Regions from separate parts of the Limosilactobacillus albertensis genome, predicted to be linked through region 4. Evidence: predicted binding sites of a transcription regulator. Region 4 holds the regulator's gene; each other region holds the start of a gene.
The links. Region 4 encodes Rex, which represses fermentation and respiration genes when NADH is low (regulators of the CRP and FNR family bind a similar motif). Its sites were predicted from a motif close to TTGTGAANTANTTCACAA; they were not measured.

Region 1 (3,218 bases), on a different contig from region 4:
ATTAAAATAATTAATAATGCAATAACCGCAACTAAATTCAAACTAATTAATAAAGTCATTTCATTAATATTCCGCTTCAATAAGATGAATAGAGTAATTACCCCAATAATCGAACCAACACTGTAAAGCGATAGGAGAGTATGGGCAGTAAGGTTACCGTATCCTAGTGACTTTTGGGCAAAGAGGGTAATCCATTGAGTAAACCAAATCATCACGGCCATTGAGGTGTAGCCGTATCCTAATAAAAGAATTGTCGCAAAAATTTTCCTTAGTGACTTTTTTGATTGATTAACCGTTTGCTGGTGGTGACGGAGCGTTACCCGTTGAATTTTAGGAAACTTAACCGTACTCATGTTAATCATATTCGCAATTGTTAATACCGCCATCACGATAAAAGACCAACCGAACCATAGATTATTGGCGGATAAGGCTGCAACGATTAACGGTAAGATAAATTCGCCAATAGAAACAAAACCTTTAATTAAAATCGTATCGTAGCCTTTACCATTATTCATTTCTACTAACGTCGTGTATGTCCCTGCATCCAAAGCGGAATTAGCAATCCCAGCTAAAATTGCCAGACCATAAGCAACTGGAATACTATGCGTTATTACCATTCCCAACGCAAAAATTAGGTAACAGGCCATTCCAATAAACACAAATAATTTCCGACTAAGCATATCTGCTAGCGTTCCTGTTATTAGGTAGGCAACTAAACGGCCAATTCCAATTCCTGAAATAACAAAGGATACTGTTTTAATCGGTACTTGCCAGGTGCCACCAAGAGCGACCATGTTTTGTGCTAAGATAATGATTCCAAAGCCATGGATCAGGTAATTCATGTAAAGGCTTAATGACAGGCGTCGTTTATTAATCTGTGATTCTGCAATAGGCATTTCCATATCTCTTCTCCTTTAATAATCGTAAAAAAGCGCTAACTAGATCTGAGACTTAGTCAATCTAGTTAGCGCTTTAGGCAACGACAATCTGCCGTAATTATATACAGGAATCCTGAATATCTCGCTCTACTAGACCAACACCTAGCAAAGCATCATTAACTCAACTCTGCTTAGGTCCGAACGTCCCAGTCCGCACCTAAACAGCACGGACCTACATAAAGTAAGCAAAGCCGAAATAATATTTCTTAGTAGTTAATGATAATGAGGTCATCAAGAATCTTCCTTTCCGTTTAATTATTGTCTATTATTAAAACATTCTAATAATTTAAAGTCAACACTTAATTTTAAATCACTTAAAAGTAACTAAGCTTTCCACAATTCTTCAAAAGTGATATTGTTATGTAGTACACAAAGTATAATTGGAGGGATTTTTATGGTTGAAGAATTTGGTTCACCATCGTCTTATATTCAAGGTAAAGGTGTACTTTTCGCAAGTAACAAGTATTTACAGAGTTTCGGTAAAAAGCCCCTATTATTAGCAGGCAGTACGGTTTACAAAATCGTTGGCCAAAAATTTGAAGAATATTTACAAGATAATGGCTATGATGTTACCCGCGTCCAATTTAACGGCGAATCATCAACTAATGAAGTTGACCGCGTAACCGCTATTGGTAAAGAAAATAACGTCTCGGTAATTTATGGTCTCGGTGGCGGTAAGACTGTTGACACCGCTAAGGCTATCGCTGATAACTTGCACCTGCCAGTAGTTATTATGCCAACACTTGCCTCTAATGACGCTCCTTGTTCACGCCTTTCGGTTATCTACACTGATGACGGTGGCTTCGATCACTACCGGTTCTATAACCAAAATCCTGACTTAGTGTTAGTCGATACCCAGGTTATTGCCGGCGGTCCCGTTCGCATGTTGATCTCCGGAATTGCAGACGCTCTTGCGACAAATGTTGAAGCACAAGCAGTTGCTAAAGCTAACAGTGATACAATGCTTGGCGAAAAGCAAACCTTAGTTGGTAATGCAATTGCACAAAAATGTGAGGAGACATTATTTAACTACTCGCACCTTGCCGTTGCTGCTGCCCAAGATCATGTTGTTACACCAGCGCTCGCTAAGATTGTTGAAGCTAATACCCTTATGAGTGGTCTTGGTTTTGAAAGCGGCGGTTTATCTGGTGCTCACGCAATTCACGATGGCTTAACGATCCTTGAAGAAACACATGACCTAACGCACGGTGAAAAGGTTGCCTATGGAACATTGACCCAACTAATGCTTGAAGGCGCTAATAAAGAACGCTATGACAAGTATTTCCAATTTATCTTATCATTAGGCTTACCAACAACTCTTGCTGACCTTCACCTTGAGAACGTTTCTGATGAGGAGTTACTCAAGGCTGGAGAAGCTGCTTGTTCTGAGCAAGACACAATGGACCGCTTACCATTTACCGTTACCCCTGATGATGTAGCTCAAGCATTCCGTGCCGTTGATGCTTATAGTAAGCAATATCTAAGTAAGCACCGTTGCCACCATAGTCGAATGTAATCAATATCTTAATATCGTAAAATAAAGAGAATGGCCTCTAAAGCGCGGTAAAACCGAACTCTAGAGGCCTATTTGTGTTCCCTATTTTCCCCACAAGAAATTAATTATAGCCTTATCGACCTGAGCATTATCATGAAGTTTTGAATGTTGAGCGTCTTTTCCAGTTATCTTAAGGACCCGATACGATTTTGCTCGTGACCCTACTAGATACTTAAGAGATAAAGTCGACGCATTATCAACCCGGCCATCAGTCTTATCTCCTACATCTCCAACAATGTTTAAGACAGCTACTTGACCTTTAGGGTACATTTGCCGTGCTTTTGTCATTTGCTGATATGTTGCATTCATTTTATTTGGTTTGCCATCTTTATCTATTTTCATGCCAGCTGGTTGCTGAATTGCAACGGGAACTTGTTTGAAGTCCGGCAAAATGTCCTGCAATATCCACCTGTTTTTGCAATTGCGGCATATTTTGATTTTGTCCATTTCTAAGCATGTAATAAATAATTGAAATATTTCCCAGGGAATGACCAACCATATTAATTTTAGTAATGCGGTATCGCTTCTGCAGTGCTTTTACAACATTCGTAGCATATTCACCATGCTTATTGAAATCTAACTGACGATTGTTTTCATAATTAACTTCAACAATTGGGTTAATTGCTCCCTTATGCATCGAGCCGTGGAGCGTTACCTTACCATCATTACTAACATTAGCACGAATTACGGTACTAGTAACCCCCGCCTTTTTAGCTGCATTTACC
Region 2 (3,218 bases), on a different contig from region 4:
AACAATTCTCTACACAATGTTTTCTTTGGTAGTTATTTTCTTCTTTAAGGATAATCAACAAACAGCAGAGAAGAATGATGATGGAGAGACTGGAGCAGCTGACGTTAAAATTCCACAGTCTAATTTATGGATCAGTTGGATTTTCTTTATTGCCCTTGTTGTGATTTGGACAATGTATGAGCAATGGGCAAGCAACTTGTCAGTATTTATGACTGATCAAGGAATATCAATGACAAAATACAGTCTTTTATGGACATTGAACGGGATTTTAATTGTTGTCTTCCAACTCGGAATTACGTGGCTCAATCGCTGGGTTAACCGACCATATGCTCAAGTATTTATCGGGATGTTTACGATCGGTTTTTCCTTTGTCCTCTTATTACATGCCCATTCGTATAGTTGGTTTGTTGCCGCAATGGTTATTTTGACTATTGGGGAAGCAACTGCTTTACCAACAATGCCAGCGATAGTCAATAGTCTTTCTCCAGTAGCAGTTAAGGGTAAGTATCAAGGAATTTTGAATGCATTCTCATCAATCGGTAAGGCAATTGGGCCGCTCTTTGGTGGATTGATGATTGAAGCTACTTCATATCATATTTTGTTCATTATTTGCGCTGTTTCAATTTTTGTAATGGAAATAATAGTATTCCTAGTTGTTAAAATAAAACGTGCAAAAGTAGTTGAATATTAAAGAAGTGATCGAATGTTTTACAATAATTTTGATAATGTGCATGGTGAAGATCGCTATGGAATGGTAGGGAAAATAGGCGACCCTTTTAGGGAAGAATGTGAACTAGCAATCTCATGCTATCGTTGCCATGAACAGCCGTTAGTAATTGCTGAAAGAAATTTGATGGATACTAATAATGATGACTCACAGCGATACCAAATAGTTGTTGTCTGTGATCATTGTGGTGCTGTCGATGAGTTTATAGTCAATGATGGTCGTGAACACAAGATTGGCAAATTAAAACATCGTAAATATCGGCCAATGGAAAGCGATATTATGAAAAAAGGAAATGTGGACTAAAATGTTCAAAGTTCCTTTTTTTTAAGATTTTTTGAAAAAAGTTTCACAAACATAAACCAATAATATCCACTACTCTAAGTAAGTGTGTAACAAATTCAATTATAATAGCCGTTTTCAAATGATTAAGTATTTTTATTTATTTGTGATAATATAAACATTGTAGAGATTGTCAAACATTTTAGGAGATGTTATGTTATGAAAATCAAAGCTGCTATTGTTGATGAAAAAGGTGCAAAGTTTGATATTCGTGACGATGTTGAATTGGCAGAGTTACAACCAGATGATCTTCAAATCCATATGGTTGCAACCGGTATTTGCCATTCCGATGAAGCCCTACGAAAAGGAGATGCCGAAATTGGCTATCCAATTATCCTTGGTCATGAAGGCTCAGGAATTGTTGAAAAAGTTGGTTCGGAAGTAAAGAATTTTAAGCCCGGTGACCATGTTGTACTATCATTCTATGGTTGTGGGAATTGTATTAATTGTCTTAAAGGTAAGCCGACAAAATGTTTGAACTATGCCGCAAATAATTTATCTGGAGTTCGGCCGGATGGAAGTGCGCACTTTACAGAAAATGGTCATCAAGTTGACGATATGTTCGATCAATCATCATTTACTACCACTACAATTGTTCGAGAACGGAATGCGGTTAAGGTACCAGAAAGTCTCGATTTACGGAAACTTGGTCCTCTAGGGTGCGGTTATGTTACCGGATCTGGTACAGTCTTTAATACCTTAAAACCAGAACCAGGTTCTACTATTGCTGTTGTTGGAACTGGAGCAGTTGGTTTAGCAGCAATGATGGCTGGTAAAATTTCAGGATGTACAACGGTAATTGCTATTGATCGTCATGATTCACGACTCAAGTTAGCTAAAGAGTTGGGTGCCACTGACACAATCAATACTACCAACGAAGATATGGTTAAGAAGATTATGGAATTAACTGATGGCAAGGGTGTTGATTATACGGTTGATACAACCGGTGCTACTGCTGTGATGGAAGATGCAATCCAAGCATTGGCACAAGGCGGGACATTAGCTCCGATTGCTGTTACTGCTAACCACATTGACGTTGATACATGGAATGACCTTTGTCCAAGTGATCGGACAATCGTGGGTGTTAACATGGGCGATTCAATTCCTCAAGTTGATATTCCACGACTCATTAAGTTCTATCAGTTGGGGATGTTTGACTTTGATAAGACAGAGAAGTTCTATGACTTTGATCAAATTAATGAAGCTAATGCGGACTCTGTATCAGGTAAGACAATTAAGCCTGTACTAATCATTGATAAAGATTATAAGCCTGATAAATATTAAAATGCTGGATTAATTCGATAAAAAGGAAGCAAAAATTATGAGTATGCCACATTATAAGATGTACATTAATGGTAAGTTTGTTGACACGGATTCTGGTAAAGAGATTACGGTTATTAATCCTAATAACGAGGAAACTTTAGGGACAGTACCAAGTGCGACCGTTGAAGAAACACGCGAGGCAATTGATGCAGCCTTTGAAGCTGAAAAATCTTGGCACCAGGTTCCAGCACCAACACGTGGCAGTTATCTTCATAAATTAGCTGATGAGATTCGTAAAGATCCAGAACCATGGATTAAGAACCTTCAAGAAGAACAAGGTAAGATCCGGTCCTTAGCAAAAACAGAAGTATTATTCACTGCTGATTATTTTGATTATATGGCTGCTGCAGGACGGACATATAAAGGTGAAGTCATTCAGTCTGATAATCGTAATGAAACGATCTTGCTAAAGCGGATGCCGATTGGTGTTATTGCCGGGATTCTTCCTTGGAACTTCCCATTCTTCCTAATTGCGCGGAAGATGGCGCCGGCTTTGGTAACAGGAAACACGGTTGTTCTAAAGCCGAGTTCTGATACCCCAATTGGCGCGCTAGAGTTTGCAAAGCTATGTGATAAAGTCGGGCTTCCCGCTGGAGTCGTTAATTTTGTTACTGGTCCAGGTTCTGTTGTTGGTAATGAATTATCAAAGAATCCTAAGGTCGGAATGGCTAGTTTAACAGGTTCAGTTAATGCTGGTAAACGAATTATGGCGGCCGCAGCTGATCATATTGGTGAAGTATCACTTGAACTAGGTGGGAATGCTCCCGCAATTGTATGTGATGATGCTGATTTGGATGAAGCGGTCACTGATATTGTTAATTCACGTTAT
Region 3 (3,218 bases), on a different contig from region 4:
TAATGTGGATAAGTGGATTATTTTGATAATTGCGATTATGTATCCTTACAGACACAAGGGATTTACAAGTCGATGATGAACAACCGTTCCTGTAGATAACTGTGGATAAGTTATTTTTAAGAAAACGCTTTTTTAATAAAAAACTAACCGAACATTCGGAAAAAGTATTAAACTCCATAATTGCCTGTGGATAACTTTGTGGATAAACTGTGGAAGGTAGTGGATATCTTGAATATAAAAATTATTGGTGTGGGTAAATTAAAAGAAAAGTATTTTAAGGCGGGAATTGCTGAATATGGTAAACGCCTAGGACGCTATTGTAAATTTGAAATTGTCGAGGTTCCTGATGAAAAAGCGCCTGAATCATTGAGCCAAGCTGAGATGGATGAAGTGATGGCAAAAGAGGGAGAACGAATCCTTGATAAAATTAAAGACCGCGAATATGTATATGCGCTTGCTATTAAGGGAAAAGAACGTACGTCTGAAGAATTTGCTAAAGAGATCAATAAATTAACGACTTATGGTCATAGTGATATTACTTTTGTGATTGGCGGCTCATTAGGATTAAGTCCAGCAGTCCTGAAACGAGCAGATACGCAAATATCATTTGGACGGTTTACTTTACCGCACCAGTTAATGCGTTTAGTTTTAAGTGAACAAATTTATCGGGCTTTTACCATTATTAATGGCTTGCCATATCATAAGTAAAGAATTTATTGAGTTTTGTTTAGGCAATTATTTAAAGCCGGTGAAGGTGGTATAGTAATTGTAGTGACAGACGATTACGATATGAGGATTGAAGGATTTGATTTAAAATAAGGATTAAATGTTATCAAATAATTCTTTTTGGGATACTAGTCGCAGCAGGGATATTTGCCATGCAAGGAAGGGCAAGTGCGAATATAGCGGTTGAAACACCGTTGACATTACCTGCCGAGAAAAGAATTGAGAACGATGAATTTGAACGCTACCAATTTAGAGCAAAACAGTTGCGGACTTGGTGGCAGGTAAAACGTCCAAAATATAAAATTGATTGGTCATTTTATCATAAGAAGCGAGGGCACTGGGATTAGCTCAGTTCCTCGTTTTTCTTTTACCTTTTCAAAAAAGCTATTAAAATGAAGATATTAAAAGGAGGCAATGATAATGAAAAAAGTTGGAATTATTGTTGGCAGTGTTCGTCCCAATCGGCGGAGTATGCAAGTGGCTGATTGGTTAAAAGTTCAACTAAAGAAAAGCACAAAGGTTCAATTTGACATTATTGACTTAAAAGAGATTGATTTACCGATGATGAATGAACCTAAAATTCCTTATTTGGGACTCTATATTCACGAAAAGACACGGAAATGGAGCAAATTGGTTCAAAGCTATGATGGTTTTGTATTTGTTTTTCCGCAATACAATTGGGGCTATCCAGCAGTTTTGAAGAATGCTATTGATTATTTAGGTAACGAATGGCGAGACAAGCCGGTTAGTCTAGTAACATTTGGCGGACATGGCGGACCGCAAGCACAAATTGCAATGAAACTGGTTATAACTGGCTTGAAGATGACGCCGCTTCCTGTTAATTTACAAATTAGCTTAATGCCGGATGATTCAATTGCGACTGCTGATCGTAAACTAAACACATATAATTCACAAGTTGCACTCCTTGGTACTGCTTTTGAAAATGAATTGTTTTAGTTTGTGATTGAAGTAGCAAATTATTGTAGGACATTATTGCAAAAATGACTGATTTTGTGAATATTATGACAAACAGCGTGATTTTGTAGTGGATTAGGCAAAATTATTATTACAAATTGGGTGATAATGCGCCAAAAATCAAAATGTTTCTATTGCAAAATTAAAACGCTTGCATGATAATGGTATCGTATTCAAATGCCATGAGGAGGGTATTTTAATGAATAGACAATTTGATTTCTTAATGCCAAGCGTTAACTTCTTTGGTCCTGGTGTTATTGCTAAAATTGGTGATCGTGCAAAGATGCTCAATATGCACAAGCCATTAATCGTTACTACTGAAGGTTTATCTAAGATTGATAACGGTCCTGTTAAGCAAACAACTGCTGCGTTGGAAAAGGCCGGTGTTGATTACGTTGTATTTACTGGTGTTGAACCAAACCCTAAGATTCGTAACGTTCAAGCTGGTAAGAAGATGTACCAAGATGAAAATTGTGACTCAATCATTACTGTTGGTGGTGGTTCTGCTCATGATTGTGGTAAGGGTATTGGAATTGTTTTAACTAACGGTGACGACATTTCAAAGCTTGCCGGAATTGAAACTTTGGATAATCCGCTTCCACCATTAATGGCTGTTAACACAACAGCAGGTACTGGTTCAGAATTAACCCGTCACGCTGTTATCACAAATGAAAAGACACACTTGAAGTTCGTTGTTGTTTCATGGCGTAATATTCCATTGGTATCATTCAACGATCCAATGTTAATGCTTGATATTCCACAAGACATCACTGCTGCTACTGGTTGTGACGCTTTTGTTCAAGCCATCGAACCATATGTTTCAGTTGACCACAATCCAATTACTGATAGTCAATGTAAAGAAGCAATTCAATTAATCCAAACTGCTTTACCAGAAGTAGTTGCTAATGGTCACAATGTTGAAGCACGGACAAAGATGGTTGAAGCTGAAATGCTTGCCGGAATGGCCTTCAATAACGCTAACCTCGGTTATGTCCACGCAATGGCTCACCAACTCGGTGGTCAATATGATGCTCCTCATGGTGTTTGCTGTGCCTTGCTCTTGACCACTGTTGAAGAATATAACTTAATCGCATGTCCAGAACGGTTTGCTGAACTGGCTAAGGTAATGGGCTTTGACACTACTGGTCTTACCCTTTACGAAGCAGCTCAAAAGTCAATTGACGGTATGCGTGAAATGTGCCGGCTTGTTGGTATTCCATCATCAATCAAGGAAATTGGTGCTAAGCCAGAAGACTTTGAAATGATGGCTAAGAATGCCCTCAAGGATGGTAATGCCTTCTCTAACCCACGTAAGGGTACTGTTGAAGACATTGTAAAGCTTTACCAAAAGGCTTACGATGGTATTTACTAATAAGTAAATAAACACAAAGAGGCTGGAAATCAGCTCAGTCTCTTTACTGTTTTACGTATTAAACTGCCAGCCAACCTTACGGAGGTGGGACTATGAACTAGCCAAGCTAATTCTGTCCCCCTCTTTTTTTGTCTACTTTTAATTC
Region 4 (3,218 bases):
AGTCTTTGAAGCAACTTCGGAAACAAGCTTTGCACCCATATTTTCAAAGTGGTCTTCTAATTCAATGCTCTTAGCGATTGTAACACCATCATTAGTAATAGTAGGTGTACCATAGCTTTGTTCCAAAACAACATTCCGTCCCTTTGGACCCATTGTTGTCTTAACAGTATCTGCTAATTTGTCAACACCACTGAGCATTGCGCTCCGTGCGTCTTCAGAAAACTTAATTTCTTTTGCCATTTATGTCACCTCAAAATTAAATTCATTTTTAAAAGAGACGATGAAAGAATTATATCCTCTTGTCTCAAACTTTTAATTTGTATATTTAACTATTCAACGATTGCTACTAAGTCCTTAGCATGAACAACTAAGTACTTTTCACCATCATATTCGACTTCGTTACCTGCGTACTTGTCAAATAATACGCGGTCGCCTTCCTTAACAGCTGGAGCAAGCTTTTGTCCGTTTTCTAAAGTACGACCTTCTCCAACGGCAATAACCTTTCCAGTAGTTGGCTTCTCCTTTACATTGGAAGCAAGGACAATTCCACCAACTGTCTTTTCTTCTTCAGTTTCAGCTTTTAGAACAACGCGATCTCCTAATGGTTTTAACACGTTAATCCCTCCATCTTGTTAATAATTTTATTTTTAGCACTCAAAACCTCTAAGTGCTAACCACATGTTTAAATATAACATGTTCTCCCCAAAATGCAACAGAAACACTTTGACTTTTTTTGACCATCTATTAAAAAGAATAAGATAAAAGCTTTTTGGATGTATAACTATTAACAAAATAGTAGATAAAAAGCATTAGTTTACCGCTTTTAGTAAACCAATGCTTGATAATTTTATTCAACTGAGTCTTCAGTATAGTTTTTAATAAAGTAGATCAACGTTTGAAGTTCGTTTGTTAAATCAATATTTTGAACTTGAACATTCTTCGGAACAGATAAACGAACTGGCGTAAAGTTAAGGATACCTTTTACACCAGCCTCAACTAATTGGTCGGCAACATGCTGAGCCTTAATACCAGGAACCGTTAAAATAACAACATCAATTTGCTGTTCTTTTAATTGCTTTACCATATCCTCAGATGGGTAGATAGGAATACCGCTCTTAACAGTATTTGCATATTCCGGCTTAGTATCGAAAGCAGCACTAATCCGTAAATTAGTGTCTTGATGGAAGTTGAAGTTTAACAAAGCACTTCCTAAACTACCAACCCCTACTAAGGCAACACTAACTAATGAGTCTTGATGTAAAATCCCCTTGAAAAACTTTAATAAGCTCTCAACATCATAGCCGTATCCCCGCTTACCTAATTCACCAAAATATGAAAAATCACGACGAATAGTTGCAGAATCAACTTGAACAGCTTCTGAAAGTTCAGTTGATGATACCCGTTGCTTATTTGCATCCTTTAATACATTTAAATAACGGAAATATATCGGCAACCGTTTCGCAGTTGCGCGCGGAATTTTTTTATTTGCCATTCTACTTTTGTTCCTCCTAAAACAGTCCTCTTTAGCCTAAGTAGCCAACTAATTACTAGGCCTTAATAAGGACGACATTACCAATCTTTACTTTGTGAAATTTAAGTCTGAGTATATTCTAGCAATTAAACCTTTTTTTGTGAACTAAAATACAAAAATATTTTCAACTTTTTATTTAAAATTAAAATCTGCTAAAATAAAACTGTATCAAATTCAAGTAATTAAATGAGGTTTCAATATGTTACTTTTACAGACAAATGACGTTGTACGCCGATTCGGCGCGGACGTTTTATTTCACAATATGAACATGCAAATCCAGGAGCATGGCCGGACTGCCCTCGTTGGTCGTAATGGTGCCGGTAAAACAACCTTGTTAAAAATGATTGCCGGGATCACAGAACCGGATGAAGGAACTATTACTAAAGTTAAGGACCTGACAATTGGTTACCTTGCCCAGGATCAAGGGCTGGATAGTCAAAATAGTATTTGGACAGAGTTAGATACTGTTTTTGCTCCTTTACACAAGATGGAAAAACAGATTCATGACCTAGAACAACAACTCGCTGACCTTGATAGTTCCGATAGCAATTATCAACAAATTCTTTCTACGTATGATAATCTGCAAACGACCTTTAAAAAGCAAGGCGGTTTTGAATACGAATCTCGAATGCGCGGAATCCTACATGGTTTTGGCTTTGGTGAAGATAGCTATAACACTCCGATCAATTCCCTTTCAGGAGGGCAAAAAACTAAACTAGCCCTTGCTAAAATTCTCTTGCAGGCACCAGGGCTATTAATTTTGGACGAACCGACTAACCACCTTGATATGAATGTCCTCTCATGGCTAGAGGATTATCTCAAGAGTTACCAAGGAGCATTGCTAATTGTTTCTCACGACCGTTACTTCCTAGATCGGGTTGTTAGCGATGTCTATGATCTCGATAATAAAACTTTAACTCACTATACTGGTAACTACACGCAATTCGTTAAGCATAAACAAGAAAGACTGCAAGCTGAATGGAAACACTATGATCAGCAGCAAAAAAAGATTGCTAAGCTCGAAGACTTTGTCAATCGAAATATCGTCCGTGCTTCTACCACCAAGCGGGCACAGGCGCGGCGAAAGCAATTAGAAAAGATGGAACGACTTGACCGTCCTGAAACTGATGATAAGTCGATCCACTTTCAATTTCATTCTGAAAAGGATAGCGGAAATGAAGTTCTTGACGTAGAACAGGCAAAAGTGGGCTACAATGAACAGGTGCTTGCCGGCCCGCTGTCATTTAATGTCCGAAAGCCACAGCGAGTTGGTATCATTGGTCCAAATGGTATTGGTAAGTCAACCTTGCTTAAATCAATTCTCCATAAGATTCCCTTAATTAGCGGTAACATTAAACTTGGTGCTAATCTTGACATTGGCTACTACGATCAGGAGCAACAGCAATTACACCCTAATAAAACCGTTCTTGAGGAAGTGTGGGATGATCATCCAGAAGTACCAGAAAAGGATATCCGTTCACTATTAGGTAGTTTTCTCTTTGTTGGGGATGACGTTTACAAAGTCGTTCATGACCTATCGGGTGGTGAAAAGGCGCGCCTAGAGTTAACCAAGCTATCATTTAAAGCGATTAATTTTCTTATTCTTGACGAACCGACTAACCACCTTGATATCGACAGTCGGGAAGTCTTAGAAAATGCAATTAACGAATTTAGCGGCACTGTTCTA

Region 1: a site for Rex is predicted at 1,294-1,311, ahead of H5S41_RS08805 (glycerol dehydrogenase). Genes of this name have one in related genera too.
Region 2: a site for Rex is predicted at 1,062-1,079, ahead of H5S41_RS09645 (NAD(P)-dependent alcohol dehydrogenase). Genes of this name have one in related genera too.
Region 3: a site for Rex is predicted at 1,738-1,755, ahead of H5S41_RS09745 (iron-containing alcohol dehydrogenase). Genes of this name have one in related genera too.

Annotation. Positions count from the first base shown of each region.
Region 1 covers NZ_JACIVD010000069.1:42,019-45,236, forward strand. The annotation lists gene H5S41_RS08800 (MFS transporter) at 1-902, opposite strand, end outside; gene H5S41_RS08805 (glycerol dehydrogenase) at 1,333-2,454, shown strand; partial or broken gene H5S41_RS08815 (alpha/beta hydrolase) at 2,536-3,218, opposite strand, start outside.
Region 2 covers NZ_JACIVD010000069.1:209,345-212,562, forward strand. The annotation lists gene H5S41_RS09635 (MDR family MFS transporter) at 1-691, shown strand, start outside; gene H5S41_RS09640 (hypothetical protein) at 704-1,030, shown strand; gene H5S41_RS09645 (NAD(P)-dependent alcohol dehydrogenase) at 1,226-2,350, shown strand; gene aldA (aldehyde dehydrogenase) at 2,388-3,218, shown strand, end outside.
Region 3 covers NZ_JACIVD010000069.1:228,416-231,633, forward strand. The annotation lists gene rlmH (23S rRNA (pseudouridine(1915)-N(3))-methyltransferase RlmH) at 229-708, shown strand; gene H5S41_RS09735 (hypothetical protein) at 879-1,073, shown strand; gene H5S41_RS09740 (NADPH-dependent FMN reductase) at 1,141-1,683, shown strand; gene H5S41_RS09745 (iron-containing alcohol dehydrogenase) at 1,901-3,073, shown strand.
Region 4 covers NZ_JACIVD010000044.1:27,388-30,605, reverse strand. The annotation lists gene groL (chaperonin GroEL) at 1-240, opposite strand, end outside; gene groES (co-chaperone GroES) at 330-614, opposite strand; gene H5S41_RS00895 (redox-sensing transcriptional repressor Rex) at 848-1,492, opposite strand; gene H5S41_RS00890 (ABC-F family ATP-binding cassette domain-containing protein) at 1,731-3,218, shown strand, end outside.